DNA from 4 places in the Litchfieldia luteola genome. Region 4 is predicted to be linked to each of the others. Evidence: riboswitches for the same ligand, from Rfam matches in the RefSeq annotation. Region 4 holds a riboswitch; each other region holds the start of a gene.
What was found. A riboswitch is a leader RNA that binds a small molecule or an ion and turns the genes downstream of it on or off. The one in region 4 is predicted to bind cyclic di-GMP.
Positions count from the first base shown of each region.

Region 1: it holds a riboswitch for cyclic di-GMP, as region 4 does, so the genes downstream of both, J2Z26_RS12030 (anti-repressor SinI family protein) here and J2Z26_RS15300 (hypothetical protein) in region 4, are expected to answer to the same signal.
Region 2: it holds a riboswitch for cyclic di-GMP, as region 4 does, so the genes downstream of both, J2Z26_RS21385 (hypothetical protein) here and J2Z26_RS15300 (hypothetical protein) in region 4, are expected to answer to the same signal.
Region 3: it holds a riboswitch for cyclic di-GMP, as region 4 does, so the genes downstream of both, J2Z26_RS03700 (hypothetical protein) here and J2Z26_RS15300 (hypothetical protein) in region 4, are expected to answer to the same signal.

Region 1 is NZ_JAGGKM010000004.1:5,787-10,291, reverse strand. It holds gene J2Z26_RS12045 (hypothetical protein) at 1-270, shown strand, start outside; gene J2Z26_RS12040 (LPXTG cell wall anchor domain-containing protein) at 282-1,121, shown strand; gene J2Z26_RS22495 (DUF5658 family protein) at 1,189-1,488, shown strand; gene J2Z26_RS12035 (helix-turn-helix domain-containing protein) at 1,778-2,104, opposite strand; gene J2Z26_RS12030 (anti-repressor SinI family protein) at 2,204-2,326, opposite strand; cyclic di-GMP riboswitch class I at 2,368-2,456, opposite strand; gene J2Z26_RS12025 (YqhG family protein) at 2,840-3,640, opposite strand; gene J2Z26_RS12020 (DEAD/DEAH box helicase) at 3,618-4,505, opposite strand, start outside.
Region 2 is NZ_JAGGKM010000013.1:12,163-16,667, reverse strand. It holds gene J2Z26_RS21400 (ABC transporter permease subunit) at 1-352, opposite strand, end outside; gene J2Z26_RS21395 (ABC transporter permease subunit) at 349-1,254, opposite strand; gene J2Z26_RS21390 (hypothetical protein) at 1,319-1,876, opposite strand; gene J2Z26_RS21385 (hypothetical protein) at 2,094-2,312, opposite strand; cyclic di-GMP riboswitch class I at 2,466-2,552, opposite strand; gene J2Z26_RS21380 (efflux RND transporter permease subunit) at 2,689-4,505, opposite strand, start outside.
Region 3 is NZ_JAGGKM010000001.1:713,721-718,225, forward strand. It holds gene J2Z26_RS22370 (GyrI-like domain-containing protein) at 1-326, shown strand, start outside; partial or broken gene J2Z26_RS03690 (phosphotransferase-like protein) at 399-944, shown strand; gene J2Z26_RS03695 (GNAT family N-acetyltransferase) at 1,018-1,839, opposite strand; cyclic di-GMP riboswitch class I at 1,985-2,066, shown strand; gene J2Z26_RS03700 (hypothetical protein) at 2,097-2,414, shown strand; gene J2Z26_RS03705 (DUF3817 domain-containing protein) at 2,537-2,830, shown strand; gene J2Z26_RS03710 (hypothetical protein) at 2,954-3,328, shown strand; gene J2Z26_RS03715 (C40 family peptidase) at 3,412-4,182, shown strand; gene J2Z26_RS03720 (efflux RND transporter permease subunit) at 4,395-4,505, shown strand, end outside.
Region 4 is NZ_JAGGKM010000005.1:138,461-142,965, reverse strand. It holds gene J2Z26_RS15315 (signal peptidase I) at 1-201, shown strand, start outside; gene J2Z26_RS15310 (response regulator) at 187-834, opposite strand; gene J2Z26_RS15305 (DUF5305 family protein) at 835-1,935, opposite strand; gene J2Z26_RS15300 (hypothetical protein) at 2,009-2,686, opposite strand; cyclic di-GMP riboswitch class II at 2,744-2,828, opposite strand; gene J2Z26_RS22435 (sensor histidine kinase) at 3,055-4,505, shown strand, end outside.

The DNA of each region.
Region 1 (4,505 bases), on a different contig from region 4:
GAAAATAACGAAAATGGGATGAAGTGTGGTCAAGAGGGAAAGAATCATAAGTCAGAAAAAAACACTGAGGAATCTACAATTGAAGATGGTCAGAATGATGAAGAGGTTGAGGAAGATCAGAATAGCGAAGGTACTTCAAATGAGAACCAAGAGAAACAAAGTAGTGAAGGAAAATCAGAAGAGAACGAAGAAGGTCAAGGTAGTAATGAAGAGCATTCAGAAGATCAAACAGATTCAGAGGAAGAAAAAGTTGAGGAACAACAACCATGAAGATGAGTTCTATGAAATTTAACTTTACTATTATTCTTCACATATTAATAGTTGTAGCTTTTATTCCTGGTACTGTTTTAGCGGATTCAAAAGAAATTGAACTGGAATTACCACCAGATTCTAAAGTATTTACTATTTCAAATATGGCCCCAGGGCGTACTGCATCTAAGGTGCTGACAATTCAAAACAGAGGAAGTAAAGACTTTAGATATGATACAAAAATACACTTTAAAAGTGGTAGTGAAACACTATTCAAAGAATATAAACTTACAATTTCTGATTCTAAAGAAATATTGTATGATGGGTTGCTTCATGAGTTCAATGAAATCAGTGGAAGATATTTAAAGTCTACTTATCAAGAGGATTTGAAATTTACATTTATGTTTCCTTCCCATCTTGGAAATGAGTTTCAGGGCTTGGGGTTTAAATTTGAAGTTAAGTTCACTGGTAAAGCAAAAATAGAACAGAATCCAGAGGACCCCGAAGATCCTGTTGATCCAGAAGATCCAACCGATCCAGAGGACCCGACTAATCCAGTGGACCCAACCGATCCAGAGGATCCGACTGATTCAAAAAATCCAACAGACCCTGAGAATCCAGTTAATCACACAGATCCTGTTGAACCAGAAGTTCCAGGTGATTCTGGTGAGGTTTCGTTAGAGGAAGAAGTGAAACCAGCACGACCGATTACTGAGGAGGAGTTGGTATCTGCGCCAGTTGATGGACAAATTCTTCCAGATACATCTACCAATATCTATAACTATCTATTCGGTGGCTTAGCATTGATGGTGTCAGGTACTAGTTTACTATTATTGCCTAGAAAAAGAAAACTGGATACTAAGCGCAACTAACTGACCTTGAATGAGAGAACAGATTCAGAATCAAGGTCTTTTTTATTTAAATAATTGGGGTGATTAGATGCTTTTACTATTCCACACCTTAGCACTATTAAATTTACTCGACGGAATTCTAACTTTTATTGGGCTACAATTTTCAATTATCAGTGAAAGCAATCCAATCATGAACCTAATGTATCAACACGATCCTGGTTTGTTTTTAACACTTAAAATAGTTCTTTCATTATTACTCTATATATTGATATTCACAAAAAAAATGCCACTCTCAAGCTTGATCAAAAGACTTACCCAAGGCGCGACAGTTTGCTACGTACTTGTCATAATGGTGCACTGTTATTGGTTCTTACCTTTTATTTACTAGCATATTCATAGAGTAAAACAAAAACGGAGGGATATACGATGTATAAGAAAGTGTGTAATCGATGTTTTAAGCCATCTTTTAGCAGCTGTAATACAGGAGAATGGTTATGTCCGATCTGTCAAAAGGACATAACACATATAAAAGCCAGGCAGTCAATGGAACCTAAACCTATTCTAAGTGTTGTTAAAATGCAAAAGGATAATTATACTGAACAACCGACATTTTCTAAATACATATAATGTCAAAATAAAAAGCGTTCCTGATGACTCCGGGTCACCGAAACGCTATTTTATTTGTTATTCATTTTCCATCTATTAAATTCAAGAAATTCTTTAAAATCCTTTTTCGAAACACCGGATTGCATTGCTTCTCTTACTAATTTCGCCCACTCAGAATCAAGTTCCTGTTGATTTTGTTCATCAGCTTCACCTAGTAGTGTATTTACTGAAACTCCTAGAACAGCAGATATTTTTTCCAGAAATTGAATGGAAGGATTTGATTGGAGATTGCGTTCAATCGAGCTTAAGTACGACTTTGCAACACCTGCATTTTCTGCTAAAACAGATAAAGACATTTGTTTCTGTAAACGATATTCCTTTATACGTTGACCAATCATAATAGATTCCACCCTCCTTCATGATATTATAACATATAACGAAGGAAATGTTTCATATGAAGAACGTATAAAATCAAAAAATGTGAAAATTTCGTATCATCAGCCTACCTGTTGTTGTCCTTCAAGAAATAATTTGATATCCTGGACATTTAGACCTAATTCCATTGCCTCTAAAATTAAGTCTACCCAATCTTGATCCAATCCTACAGTTTCACTTGAAATATCCTTCACCTATTATTCCTCCCAAAATACTTTTTAGTATTCCAGGCAGTCCAGCCATCATCATTGAGTGAACAACCTTAGATCTGTGACTTTGCGTCCCTATCTTTCAATAGGTTTGCCTTTATCTGATAGTGATAATTACGAGTTCATATGTTAGTTATATTTATGTACGACTTTAGTATTAATAATATGTAGTATAATCGGAAGTATTCTTCAATGTTGTTGAAGTGTGTCGATATCAAAAAATTTAGAAAACTAGAAAAGAAATAGGTTTTAAACCTAAAATAATGTCGTTAAATGTTTAATTATAGCGAATGTGTAAGACGATATACCTATATTCAATAGTTGTAACTAATCTAGACTTCAGAAAGATAATTATTGTTAGGAGATTTCTTGTAGTTTTTCCAAATAAATACAAATGATTTGTCGATATTTTGGGAACGAAAGTTTGTAACACTACCCACAAAAAAGGGAGACAAGCAAAAAAGAGCATCTCCCGAAAGAAATACTCTTCTAATTCCTAAACATATCCTGATGCAAATAAAACAACCCACCATTAATTATCTCTACTTTTACCTTAGGCTCATACTGTTCTTTCAAAGCCTCTTTTTCAGTCTCATAGCTCTCTGGCATTTCATCCAAGCCTTCATAAAAATGATTAAGGAGAGCTAAATCCTCATCCCATCGATTTCTAGCTCTATCAGCCCATGTATGATCATCTGCTTCTACCATGTTTGTAATATACTGCTTTATTCTATTCAAGCCACTTTGTGGTTTTATCAACGGTGACATCGTAAAGCAATAGTCTGGAATTTTGGCTTTTAGTGAGATACTACCCATTGTCTCTTGAAAGTTTTCAATAATTGACCCACTAATTAAATGCAATCCGAGTGACAGAAGTAAATCCTTCTTCTTATCACATTGATAGGACACTTTAACGTTTAAACCTAACCAGGGGTGAAGCGGGACATTACCCGGAGTTTGCACCGAAACATCCTGGTATAAGCGGATGTATCCTCCAAGTGACCTAGTCGATTCAAAAATTTGATGAAGTCTCGGAGCCCCGAAGTGAACGACATCACCCTTCAAGTCATCAGGTGCACGCTTTTGATCTGTAATTACGGTTAACTGCATTGGATTAGGAACTCCGTTTGTTTTTTCAAGGTAATGCCAGTAAAAAGGGCGGTTCATTAGTTGCTTATCAAGTTCAACTGTTAGTTGCACATTCATAAAAGCTTCATGTCGTTCAAGAATTTCACATTCGTTTGCGGTAAAATACCGTTCTAAAAACTTATGAATTTCCTGTTGCTGCACGCTGCTCATCTCCTTCTGACATTTGTTCTTCATAACTAATAATAGAAGTGAGATTTTCCATCTTAATCTTTATTTCACCCTCGCTCTTCGAATGGAGCAGGATATCTTTAATATGGTCTTCGATATTGCCAATCTCTAATTTTGTTAAGATTTCATCTAGCTGACCTATGACGCGCTCGAATAAGTTGATTTTTTCATATAATAGCTTCAAGATATGTTCTTCAACTGTATTCTTTGTCGCAAAGTTATAAATGTGAACATCTTTCTCCTGGCCAAGTCTGTGAATTCTACCAATACGCTGTTCAAGGCGCATTGGATTCCAAGGTAGATCATAATTGATAATATGGTTACAGAATTGGAGGTTAATTCCCTCACCACCAGCTTCAGTTGCAATTAACACTTGAATTTTGTTTTGGAATAATTGCTTCATCCAATCCTTTTTCCCGCGTTTAAATCCACCACGAAATGGAACGGAGGAAATTCCGTTTTGCTGGAGATACCATTGTAAATAAAGCTGTGTTGCTCGGTATTCGGTGAAGATAATAACTTTGTCATCCACTTTCTTAATCAATTCTAGTGCTTTTTCAGCTTTTGAATTCTTATTAACCTGCTCCACTTTCTTCATTAAATCAGTAATGATGTGAACAGGAGCCTGTCTACCTTCTTCATCTGAGTTCTCGAGCATTTTTTTCAATGTAAAGAATACAGCCTCACGACTACTACATGCCTCTCGTTGGAGTGTCATGATTGAGAACATACTATTCATAAATGGACTTCCACTTGAACGGTACTGACTAATGGCATCATATAAATCTCGTTCTGTTTCGGAAAACTCAATCGGAACTGTTTCAACATGACGCTTCGT
Region 2 (4,505 bases), on a different contig from region 4:
AGAGTTGATTCCAAATGACTAAAAGTGCCTTTATCAATCGACTGTACGCTGCGCCAAAACCTAAAATAACCCCTAAGAGCATTCTGATAATCACAATACTAAAAATGATAATCATTGTTTCTCTTGCACCCATTACTAACCTACTTAACAAATCAACCCCACGGCTGTCGCTTCCTAGAAGGTACTCTTTTGAGGGTGGATATGGGGGTACAATAATCGTATTATCTTCTAAAAACTCAAACTTCTTTTCCGTTAATTCACTGTCAATAAATGGTGTATAAGGACCTATAAATGCAATTAGTATAATCAGGGCTAGTATGGTTACCCCTGCTAAAAATGTAAACTTTCTCATATTCCTGTTCCTGTTCCTTTCGGTGAAATCAGTGAATGAATAATTTTGAAGAAGGTATTAGCAAAGAAAATAATGAGAGTAAACATGATTACAAACCCGAATTTCGCATTGATATCTGCTCTTAGAAAATGGAAGGCAGCACCACGATAGTTTGACAGATATTCTACAATAAATAAATTGGATAAAACATAAAGTGTTAATGTGTTACTGTTCACTACTATTTTTTGGAGTGCATTTTTTAACATATGTAAATTAACGATTTTGAAATAACTTACTCCTTTAGAACGTGCTGTATTAATGTAATCCATTTTCTCTTCTTCTACTAAACTTGTATACGTAATATTTGCAATAAAAAACAAAGGGTAGATTGCTAGAAAGATGATACCCACAATTTGATTATCTATCTTTTCATGTCCATATAAGTCAACGTGTGGAAACACTCCGATTTGATATAGAAACATTAGTAATAATTGTAGGAAAATCATAAAAAATAAATCAGGAATCGATAACATCATCCAAGTTGTACCACTCCCAACTCCGACTCTTTTTCCCTTCACTAAAAAATCAAATACCCCTTTAATAATTCCGAAAAAGAAGCCTATTAATATTGCCGGAATAATTAACTTTAAGCTTCTAAGTGTCATTTCCATAACATGTGTTTCTATGGTATCTCCAGTCTTATAAAGACCTAATCCTCCGTTTTCCTCCAAGGCGATGAAGAAGTCTTTTACATTTGTGATATGGTCATTAAAATTATAATGATAAACTGCATCTTCAAGTTGCCCAGTTGTATCTGCAACAAGGCTATAGTCTCTTGGAATTAAGATAATAAGTAATAAAAAGCATGCAGCTAACATCCATAACACAAACTGTTTTATCACCCCGATAACGATGTCTTTCATCTTGCTCCCCCTGTTCTAAAAAGCTAAGTTCACTTTCTATCTAGCTTAGCTTTATATAAAATGCCTAGTCTGCACTGGCTGATTCTTCAATAATGCCCTCTTTCGTGACACGGTAATGCAGGATTTGCCCATTTTTTACATAATAAATTGAAAACACATCAACAATGTCATCGTCTCCAAATTCTACAGTTAATTGTGCCTTCATTTGCCCACTTTGAAGACCTGAAACATCAACTGAAATGACACCTTCTTCATAGACGTAATTTTCGTTTGCAAAATCATATCTCCAAACTAGATATTGATTCGCATTAACTGATACAGCAGGTTCTCCGTAAAGGTTCTTTATTTCCTCTTGATTTAGACCAAGTAAATTTTCACCTTTAATCGAATCAACTAGACTTTCTTCGGGTTTTTCTTCATTATCCTTGGTATCTTTCGTATCCTTTTTATTTTCCTCATCCTCAGTTTTTGAAGGATCTTCCTTCTCTATCTCGTTACTAGGAGAAGATTCACTAGGGTTAGGCTCGGTTGGACCATTCGCATCAGTAGACTGCTCTTTATTACTGCAAGCAATTAAACTCGCTATAATTAGTCCAATGACTAAGAATTTACTCTGTTTCAAAGCTACACATCCCTTGTTAGTTTTATTTCTTGTTATACTATTTAAATATATTAATTTTCAAAATTAATTAAAATTTTTTAATAGTTAACATTTTATATTTTACAAACAAATAACAAAAAAAGGAAGTGATTTTCACAATTATATTTCAATTTCATTACAATTAATTTACAAAAAAACTCTCAATAAGTGTAAACATCACTTTTTGAGAGTTTTTTTGTTAACCTTGTTTATTAACCGGTACAATATTGTCAATTTCATTTAGTAGATAATGTTCTACCATTTTAGTATCTTCCTTGTATATGAGAAGGCTTTCTCCATTGAATTGAACGATTCTGCCAAGGACTTCTTTGCGACCTACTTTCTTTAATACCACTTCAATATATAGTAACTGATTATTGTTAACCCAGTTTTGAATTTGTTCATTGAACGTATCCATCTTTAATTCCTCCCTTTGCTAGCTCAAACAGATCTGGATTGCATTGTGTATTATGTCTTCTGCGAAAATTAGCACACTTATATAAAGAGGATGTTTTACTAATAAAACAAAAAACCACCTTTATAGGTGGATTATGTCGTAAATGATCCATCCCACGGCGACCCGGCTATCATAGCAAAAGATTGCGTTAGACCCGAAGTTTTGCGTCCCTACCTTTCGATAGGTTTGCCATTATCAGAGATAAGTTTTAGCATATAATATTTAATTTTAACATTATTTATAGGGAAATAAATCACTCCAAAATTAACCAATCCCCTTTTAATTCTATTTCCAACAAAAATAGCCCCACAAGATGAATGTCTTGTAGGGCTATTTATTAGTTTTCCTGAACTTCTTTACGATTTTTCTTGAACATCTTAGATAAGACTTCATATACGATAGGAACAATAATAAGTGTTAATAAGGTTGAACTTGTTAGTCCACCAATTACTGTTATTCCAAGTCCTTTAGAAATCAATCCGCCTCCACCCTCAGAGCTGATTGCAAGAGGTATCAAGGCACCAATTGTAGCAATTGCAGTCATAAGGATTGGACGAAGACGTGTTGCTCCTGCCTCTAGGATTGCTTCACGCATCGATAAACCATCACGTTCCATATGAATAATACGGTCTACAAGTACAATAGCATTTGTTACGACAATACCTATCAACATTAATAGACCCATCATAACAGAAACTGAAATTGTTTCACCTGCAATCAATAAGCCGACAAAAGATCCGATAACAGCAAATGGTAGAGAGAATAGAATAGCAAATGGAGCCACACCCTCTCCAAAAGTCACAACCAGAATGAAGTACACAATCGCAATAGCTGCAAGCATCGCTAGCCCAAGCTGCGTGAATGTCTCATTCATATCAGCTGCTACCCCAGCTACACCGACAGTTACACCCTTTGGTAAATCTAGTTGATCAATTGCTTTATCTACTTCATTAGTTGCTTTTGAAATATCATCACCAATAATCGTTCCTGATACGCTTGCATAGTATTCACCTTTACTACGAGCTAGTGTATTTAGAGTTGTGCCTTTTTCCACAGTTACAAGGTCTGAAAGTGGCATCATTGTACCAAGAGCAGTCGGTACTTGTGTTGCTAGTATATCATCAATTGACTTCGGCACAGCCGCTTGTTCCTGTTGTAGAATCACTTCTAGAGTATCTCCGTCTTTTTCAACAGTAGTAATAACCTCTTCCGTTGATGAAGGCCTTAACATCATGACAATTTGCCCTGTTGTTAAACCGTACTGTAATAATTCGTCTTGCTTTACCTTGAATGTATATTCTACATACGCATCCTCTGCACTTGATGAAACATCTTCTAAACTACTATTTTCTGCCATAACGTCTTCTAACATCTTTACTGCTTCATTTAAATCATTCAAATTTTCACTGTATAAAGTATAGCTTAGTTCATTTGTTGACATTGACATTGAAGTAAAGTTTTGACTTTTCCATTCACCACTTTGGCCAATGTTAAATACATATTCTTCAATATCTTCACGGACACCAGGGAAATCTTCCATTTTTGGATCAAAGATAAGATACATTAATGCCCCATCTCCACTTCCACCCATCATGGCAGTCATTGGGTCTCCACTTTCAGTGACAGATAATTGTACGATATCGATGTCGTCATGTTGTAATAACTCTTCTTCTACAACTTCAATGTTTGCTAGCGTTTCTTCCATTAGCTCACCTGTTGCAGGAGTATACGTTAGGTACATAACTTTTTCTTCTTCACTTCCCATAAAACTAAATCCAATCAAAGGGGTAAGCGCAAGGCTTCCTACTAGTAGTAATATTGAAATGATAGATGTAATAATTTTATGGTTAAGCGTCCATTCTAAAATACCTTTATACCAATTCGATAGTTTCCCTACCTCTTTGTGGTTGCTCTCGGTTTTCTCACTATATAGCTTTCTCTTGAATAGATAATGAGATAACGCAGGAACAATCGTAACCGCAACAATTAATGATGCTCCTAATGCAAACGTCATTGTTAATGCGAATGGCATGAATAATTCACCAACCATACCGCCAACAAAAATTAGTGGAGCAAACACTGCAACCGTGACTAGTGTTGAAGATAGGATTGGTTTAAACATTTCTATTGTTGCTTCACGTATAAGTGCTCGAC
Region 3 (4,505 bases), on a different contig from region 4:
TAGGTGAGTGGACAGCAATGATGCAGGTCCCAAATTTAATTACTGAAGGTATGTTTAGTGAAGCAATACAGGAACTTGAGTTCAGAAAGAGGAGTGTCAGAGTTCCTGTTTACTTGAAGAATAACCATCAGGGCCGTTGTGTTCAGGCACTACATGTAGGTTCATATAACAATGTATATGAAACGCTTGAAGATGTATTGAATTTTTGTAAGGAGAATGGGTTAGTCGTAAAGAATCGATCTCATCGAGAGATTTATATTAATCAGCCTTTTTGTAATGAGCCCTCCAAGCTACAGACGATTGTTAGGGTTGAGGTAGAGGACTGATATGTTTTTTTAAAAACTAGTGTTCTACTTAAAAAAACGATATAATCATTCAAAAAACATAAGGGGACTACACAAAAGATGAACAAAGGGAAGATTATCTATTTAAATGGTGTATCAAGTTCTGGTAAAACGAGCTTAAGTAAAGAACTGATTAAGCTTTTACCGAATTACTTTCATTTCTCATTGGATGATTTTGATTATATCATCGAGAAAATGGAGGATCGACAGAATGAACGTTTGATTCCCATTGCGACTGAGGTTTTTTATCATCAAACGATTAAGATGTTTTCAGATAAAGGTGTAAATCTAATAATAGATGATGTTTTACATGACAACGTAAGCTTGAAAAGTGCGACTGAAACCCTTCAAGATTATCCAGTACTGTTTGTTGGGGTTCAATGCCCGTTAGAAGAATTAGAGCGTCGTGAACGTGAACGTGGCGATCGAACGGTAGGACAAGCGAAAATTCAGTTGAACTTTGTACACCAGAACGGAGAAATGTATGATGTTGAAGTAAATACTTTTAATGAAAAATTAGAGGTATGTGCGGTTCGTATCGTTGAGGCTGTGAATCAAGAACTGTTTTCAGATGGATGGAAGACATTTTGTAAGGTGTAAAAGGTAATAAAAGAGTATTTTAGGGGAAATCAAACGCGCTGACAACGAACAAGTCAGCGTGTTCAGGTGTTTTTTACCCTTTATACACATAATAATCCTGAGTGTGGAATTGTTCAAACCCACAGGATTTATATAACCCAAGTGCATGTTCGTTTTTTATTTCAACCTCTAAATAAATATCTTGTACATGTTTTGCTTCATCTAATACAACGTTGGTCAATGCTTTACGTCCAATCCCTTTTCCTTGGTATTCAGGATAAACAGCGAAACTATAAATCCAACTTTCCCCGTGTTCACGGTAAACGCGGATTTTACCAACCGTTTTCCCTTCCACTTCAATAATATAATATGTACCTTCTTCTAGTACTCTTTCATTAAAAGATTTTGCTGCTTCTTCAGTCATATCAAAACACTTCATATCTAACTCAATCGCAGCTACTTTGTCTTGTAAAGAAGAAGCTTGCCTCAAAACAATGTCATTGTTGCATTCTAATGGAGTGTGATTGTATTTCATTTGATATTCAGAAATAGAATAAATACAGGGTAATTTCTTTAGAAACTCGCTTGCTGAAACTGAATCAGCTGGAGCATTCAGTAGGATTCTCTCAAAACCTTGATTTTTACAAGCTTCAATGGCTTGTTGAAAGAGTTTAGTAAAGATACCGTTGTTTCTAAAATTGGGGTGAACCATTCCACATAGCTCAACCTTATCACCGAATCCATAGATTCCAATGAAACCTACCAGTAAAGAGGATTCATACATGAAAAAGTCTTCTGGCTCTTGACTACCTCTGGAACGTAGCATATCCCAATTTAATTTTAGTTTAAGATTGTCATGCGATTCGCAAACCTTTTGAAGGGATTCAATATCGTGTAATTGTTGAGCTTTTAGCATGAAGTTATTCCCCCATTTAAATTAAATTAGATTCCTTTATTATAATAAATGGAAATGGATAAGAAATACAGTTCTATTTTTCAGAATAAACTATACTTTTTACCTAAAATAGATTGATTGAAAGATAAGGAAATGGTACTATTTTAGTAATCTAGGGCAAACTTATTGAAAGATGAGGGCAAAGTCACGGGTCTAAAGTTGGACAACTAGGATTGCCTTCTGCCAATTTCGTTCATGGATACAAAGTAGGGGGACTTATGGAAAGGAATATCGAGTTAATTGAAACCATCCAACATTTCTATCAGTTATTAGATAGAATGCCGGACCGCCCAAGTTCAACGTACGATTTCGCATATTTTATTAAACAATTTTTACGAACAAAAGTAGATGAGGGGCAATTGCCAACCATTGAAGTGATGACCGTATTTAAATATAGTAAGCCAAAAGCGTATTATTCTATGAGACAATTTGCAAAAAAGGATCCATTGTTACACTTTTTAATGGGATTAGATATGGACAAAGACAGAGCAGAAGAGAGATTAAATCAATTACTTAAACAAAATATAGAGTGTTAAATGATCAACTTCACAGGTTGGTCTTTTTTATTGGAGATTTTTTCAATAATATAGTTATAGAGGTAAAGATTAAAATAGTATATAGTTAGAGGATAGAATTATTCTAGGAGGATCTTTTAAAAATGTTACATACACCGCTAGGCCGCTTTAGAACGATGGGATTTCTTGAAGGTGGTTCTCTTCTGTTTCTTGTATTTATTGCAATGCCACTAAAGTATTTTTTAGACATGCCTCAAGTCGTCAGCGTTGTTGGCGCAATTCACGGTGGGCTATTTACTCTATATGTAATTGTTATAGCCTATACAACCTATAAAATCCGTTGGTCATTAAAATGGGCTATTAGTGCATTTATCGTAGCCTTCATTCCATTTGGAAACATTGTTCTTGATTTACAACTAAAAAAACATAACTTTTAACATACCTAGGATACGTGTACCTAGGTTTTTCTATTTTTATAAAGCCCATTCTTGTCAGGACGTGTTACCTATTAATCTATTTTTTCATAGCATGAACTGAATAATAAAAGGAGGTATTTGACTATGAATTATGAACAACTTATGAAAAAAAGGCAGAATTGTTTAGCTCAAATGCAGGAAGCTTACACAAAATATTACAAGAACTATAATGAAATCATGCAATATGATTCAATGTTACAGCCATTATTGCAAATGAATCCAACGACACAAATTAACCCTTATGTGAATGTAAGTCCGTATACACAAGTAAATCCAAGTATGCAAGTTAATCCAAATGTACAGGTAAACCCATGGACACAAGTAAACCCAAGCCTAGAGGTCAATCCACAAACTCAGATTAATCCAAAGTTATTGAGTGATTTTCAAGTAAACCCTACAACTCAAGCATACTTTAATTTTGATCCTGATTTTGATTTCGATTTTAGTTTGGGCAAATAGTCGGTCCAATTTTAATCGGTTAAAAATAAATCACGCCCTCACAGTTTAGATATCCTAGTTTAGCTTTTGTGGGAGGGGAAAGAATGCAGCAGTATTTTAATGTGTATAGGGATGAGCGGAAAATTAAGATAGATAAGAAAGATGACCAGGTTAACCTGATGAATATCTCCATCTTTTTAGACAATCAGCATATGGGACATATGTCGTTTATTGATTCCATTATCATCAACTCGAGAAATAACTTTAATCATAAGTTACTTATTCAAGCAGATGTGATGATTGATGGTTACATTAAGAGAATCTATGAAACATACGATATTGGAGATCTACGTTTTTCGGAACGTGAAACCTATTTCCGAGCGGGCGATATTCTTGTTGCCTGTGATAACTTAAATGGTCTTCCTTATGGGTATATGGGGCATTCTGCTATGGTTGTAGATGAGAGTAGTATCGTAGAAGGCGTGGTTACAAACCCGATTATTCGAAAGGTACCTGTAGAAAACTTTTTTAATAATCATAAATTGTTTGCACACTTCCGGCCGAAGAATAAAGAGATGGGTGAAAAGGCAGCTAAGTATGCATTAAACTACTTGGAAACCTTTAATGAGAACAAGGAAAAAGGGATTGCAAAGCCTATCTTTCTATTTACTCTCAATACACCTTTAGAAGATGAATGGAACTATATCTACTGCTCGAAATTAATCTGGTTAAGTTATTATTATGGAGCAGATTATGAGTTTCCGAATGACCATTTATGGTTTGCTCCAGAAGATTTATATACTAATTTAAAAGATAATCCTGATTTTGAGGTAATGTATATACATCCGGACTTTGTTTTCTATATTGATGCATAAGGTAAGTATTAGACATCCAATAGGGTGTCTTTTTTGTGGTTTGCGAATTATCGGTAAATTCAAAATGTAAACACTTTGTAAATATTGGATAAAATGCTAATTTATAGGTGTATTTTCCTAAAAAATGTTTATAATGGTCTTTGGAAGTTAATTTATTACATATTGGTAGTGTATAAGACTTAGGTCTTAGAAACTATCAAGAGGAGGAAACTATGAACTGGCTTAACTTTATTGTTAAGAGAAAAATTTTAGTAGGCTTGATGGTTGTATTTGTTCTTATTCTTGGATACTACTCAATTTTGAAACTAGATAAAGAGCTTTTG
Region 4 (4,505 bases):
TATTTCTTACCTTTACTCCCTAAATCGTTAATATATCAATTAGCATCTATAAATTACTGGTTTGCTTTAGCAATAGTTTCACTACTACCAGGTATTCCAATCATGATGTACCCGCTCTTCGATAAGAAAGTCAGACGAAATTGGGCAAAACAAATCCGCCGGAGTACACGGCGGATGAAGAAAAGGTTACCTATGATGTAAATCAAATTGTACTATCCCCTTAGCATTAGCAAATAGTGCAGCTTGCGTTCGATCAGCTAAATCCAATTTAGAAAGGATTTGGCTGACATGTTTTTTCACTGTATATTCTGTAATAAATAAGTCCTCTGCAATTTCTTTATTAGACATTCCTTTTCCAAGTGCTTTTAAAACTTCTAATTCCTTAGGGGTAAGTTCATCTAAACTATTGTCCACATCCGTAACCGGATTATCCATCATATATTCCATTAACGCTGGATCATAATATTTTCTACCCCTTAATACAACTTCAATGGCATATAATAAGTCTTCAGGCATTGCATCCTTTAAACAGAAACCATCAACATTTCCGGTTTTAGCTTTTTTAATATCTTCCTTTGTGGAGGAAGAAGTTACAATAATGAACTTCCCTTTATATCCTCTTTCTGTAGCTTGTTTTACTAGATCTAGTCCATACTCTTTACCTAGGTTAAGATCTACTAAAGCTACATCTGGCTTAGTCTCTTCTAATAGAGATAATGCCTCACGAATCGAGGAAGCTTCACCAACAAACTCTAAATTTTGCCCCATGCTTATGATTGTTTGAATTCCTTGCCTAACAAGAGGATGATCATCAATTATTAACACTTTACTCATTTATAATTCCTCCATTTCACTAGAATGAGAGGTAGCTAAACTACTTTTAAAGAGATAGGTAAAATTCCCATCTAATATGAAATAGATAGATTGATCTTTCTTCTCTTTGTATGTAAAAACAGACAGTTCCTTTTCATCCGCTAACCTAATTAAATCATCAATTGTTGGAACGTGAAGTGGTTTCATATTTTCCATATCAGGTTTTTCTGTTAATTGAATAATATGTGATTTATATTTATTGTCGATATGTTTTTTTCTATCTCTTTTTGTAGTAATCCACTGACGTAGTCCTAATGGTTTAATAGTTCGATATAATAACATAATGGGAATAAAAAGAAGTGGAGTTATTATCAATAGTGCCAATCTTAGCGTAACCCACTCTAGCTGAATTCCAAATAACTGAAAGTTGCGCAAGTGTTCTATTGTATTCATGACTTCACTTACGTTATCAAATTCAAGTGTTTCATTTTGTAGGCTAAATAAATAACTTTGATAATTAAATAAGACACTACCTTCTTTATCTAAAGCATAGACATTATCTCGATATGTTATAAAACCTTCAACAACTGGGATAACTTGAACACTATACTTACCACTAACTTTTACTTCTTTCTCTGTTTGTTCAATAAAATCTTGAATAGCCTGTGGATCAACCTTAAAAGTTTCATTAATTAACTCAAGATTTATGCCCTCAGTTTTAAACTCTTGTTCTTCTACTAGATTAAACTCCTTTTCCCATATTTCTTCAGCAATGACTTTTAATATTACTTTGTATGTACCTTCTACTTGTATAGGTTCATTCGATACAATTATTTTATCAACTGATAAATCTATGCTATTAGTGATTGAACCAATCACAACTTTAGGTGGAGGAGAAATAAGTCCCCCTTCAGGGTAGAGCGTGCTTGGTTTACTATCAACCGAGTATGAAAAGATTGTTTTGTCTTGAATTAGGTTTTCTAGTGTTTCTTGCTTTATTGTGGTTGGAGTTACTAAAGTATAAAAAGTGGTAAAAAGCAGTATAACCCAGACTGAAACCAAAATGAAAAAGCCCTTCTTTCTGGCGGGCTTGAAGGTGCTTTTTTGCGTTTCTAAGTTCACTTAACGTCATCTCCTTGAAGCGTTATCGTATTTAACCATTAAGCTATAAATTTTGAACGATAACTTTTAAGATTCACTCTTCTTTATGTATATCCTTAGAATTAGTGAATCCCGAATTATTTTCTTCTTTATCCTTCTTTAGAAAATCGATACCCGATTTGAATTCGTGCTTAGTTTTTTTATTTTCATCTAAAGCGTTCTGACCTATTGATTCCTCTTCGCCATTTGAAGAATTCTCTTCTTTTGGATCTCCTGAATTTTTCTTGTCTTGTTCTTTGTTAGATTTCTCTACTTTAGATTTAGCTTTTATAAAGATTTGTGTATTAATGATAGCCTCACCACCATCCCATTCGAATGGCAATGGTAGAGTATATAGACTATCTTCTAACTTTACACTCGGTTCTGTATTAACAACTAGTAAAGATACAGTCTCTGCTTCACCTGCAGGTATTACGATATTGTGCAACTTCCATGTGAACAACAAATTATCACTCATGTAATTTAAATTGCCAAGAGAGATGGATTTAGAACTGTTATTTTTAATGGTTAGTGTAGGTTCTACTGGTTTACTACCGTTATTTTCTGCTTCAAAGTTATAATCAGCAGCCTTTATACTAATTAGGGCATTTTCTTCATCAACTACTGAGTATGCAGTACTATTATTAATTGTTGCAGTCGAAAAGCTATAAGTTTGGTGCAAAAATCCTGTAGCTCCTAATGCACATACACTTGCAATCAACAAACGTTTCATTCAAGTTCCTCCCTTCATCCCATAAAAAAACCTAATCAAGTTCTTCAAATGAAGGTAGTCTGATTAGGTCGGTTGCACCAATTGCTCCATACGACCCAGGTGCCCAGATAAAGGTCGTATCTCCTCGCGTTCCTCTTAATATAAATTATATGTATATAATTTAAGTATATTTCCGTATTTTTGTAATTACTAACAGTTTATTACAAACTTACCCAATTGTATACCATCCTTAGGTGCTAATCCCCTCCTACTTCAGTATGAGATTATAGTAATATTTCCTTACGACAAGATGTGACATTTTTTTGAAGTTTACTCTGATATACTGTCTCTGTATTGGTTACAAAATGTAGAAAAGTAGGGGATTAAGTGTGTCTACTTTATATAAAGAGCTAAATGTTTTCGTAATAGGAATAAGATGGGTACTCCTGTTCACAGGTCTTTTGACCTACACAAATGGTGATGGAGTAATTGACCTGTCATTTCTACTAATAGTGGTCATTAACTTTTATTATAGTGTACTAATAAATAAAAAATTTTCAAATAAAATACTTGTTATGCTAGTTATTACAATCGATCTGTGTGCCAATCTCTTTCTCCTTTGGCAAACCGGAGGACTAGATAGTCCGTTTTTATATTACTCAATTACTAGTCTACTTTGGTTTAAGAACTTTTTCGCTTGGAAAAAGTACTACCTGATAACGTCCATATTCCTGTTACTTCTTCCAATAGTTTTAAGTAGTCTGTATCAGGTGTCAGTTGGACTATACTTATCTAAAAACGTAGATTATACATTCTATCTAATTGTATTCTATAGTATGGTATTTACGCTAAATTTATACTCAACGTATATATCAAAACATTATAAAAAACTTGTACATTTTTATTCATTTACAGGAAGTGAAGAACTGCCATCTTATGAAAAATTACTTTCTAGAATGGTAGAAAAAAAACAAGTCTATCTTTGCCTAAACCCCATATATGCCACTCACATAAATAACAGTTGGGAGCAAAATTACTACTATAATTACTTAGTTCAACAATTCGGACAAGCCAAGATAAGTAGGGTCTTAAATATTTCATCTTACAGTGGTGAAAGAAAAACATTTTATGTTCACGCTCTTAATGATAAGAATTGGGGATATCTTTTAGTTGAGGGATCAAATCAAGTATCTATGGCAACAAAAATCTACACAAAACTAATTAGTCAATTGGTGCAAATTAAAATAACTAATCTTGAGCAAGTAGAAGAAGTGAAAAAGAAAGCACTAAAAGAAGAAAGAGATAAAATTGCCCAAGATATCCATGATGGTATAGCACAACAGCTATTTTTTATTTCAATTCAATTATTCCAACTCAAAAATAAACTCCCAGAAGATACAAAGAGAGAGCTAGAGTCCATATTAAATAGTGTTGAAACTCAGGTAAAAGAGACTCACCAAGGTATTCGAAACTACATTGGGGAATTAAAGAATGAGAAAAGACAGTTTCACTTATTTCATGCTGTTGAAAATCTACTTGAAAGATTAACAGAAAACAAGGATATAGAACCACGATTTATCATGAGTGGTTGGATACCTGAGGAGAAGATTGAAATTGAGGAATCCATTTTTCACTTGATTGAAGAAGCATCTAATAATGTCATTAAACACGCCAATGCTTCTGAATTACAAGTATCTATTGAAGTTTCAAGTATACAATGGAAAATCATGATTCGGGATAATGGTAAGGGAATTGAAAATCTAGCAGTATCAAAAGGTAAGAGGGATAGTTACGGTTTGGGCGGTATGGTTGATCGGATAGAAAAGCTTGGTGGAACCTT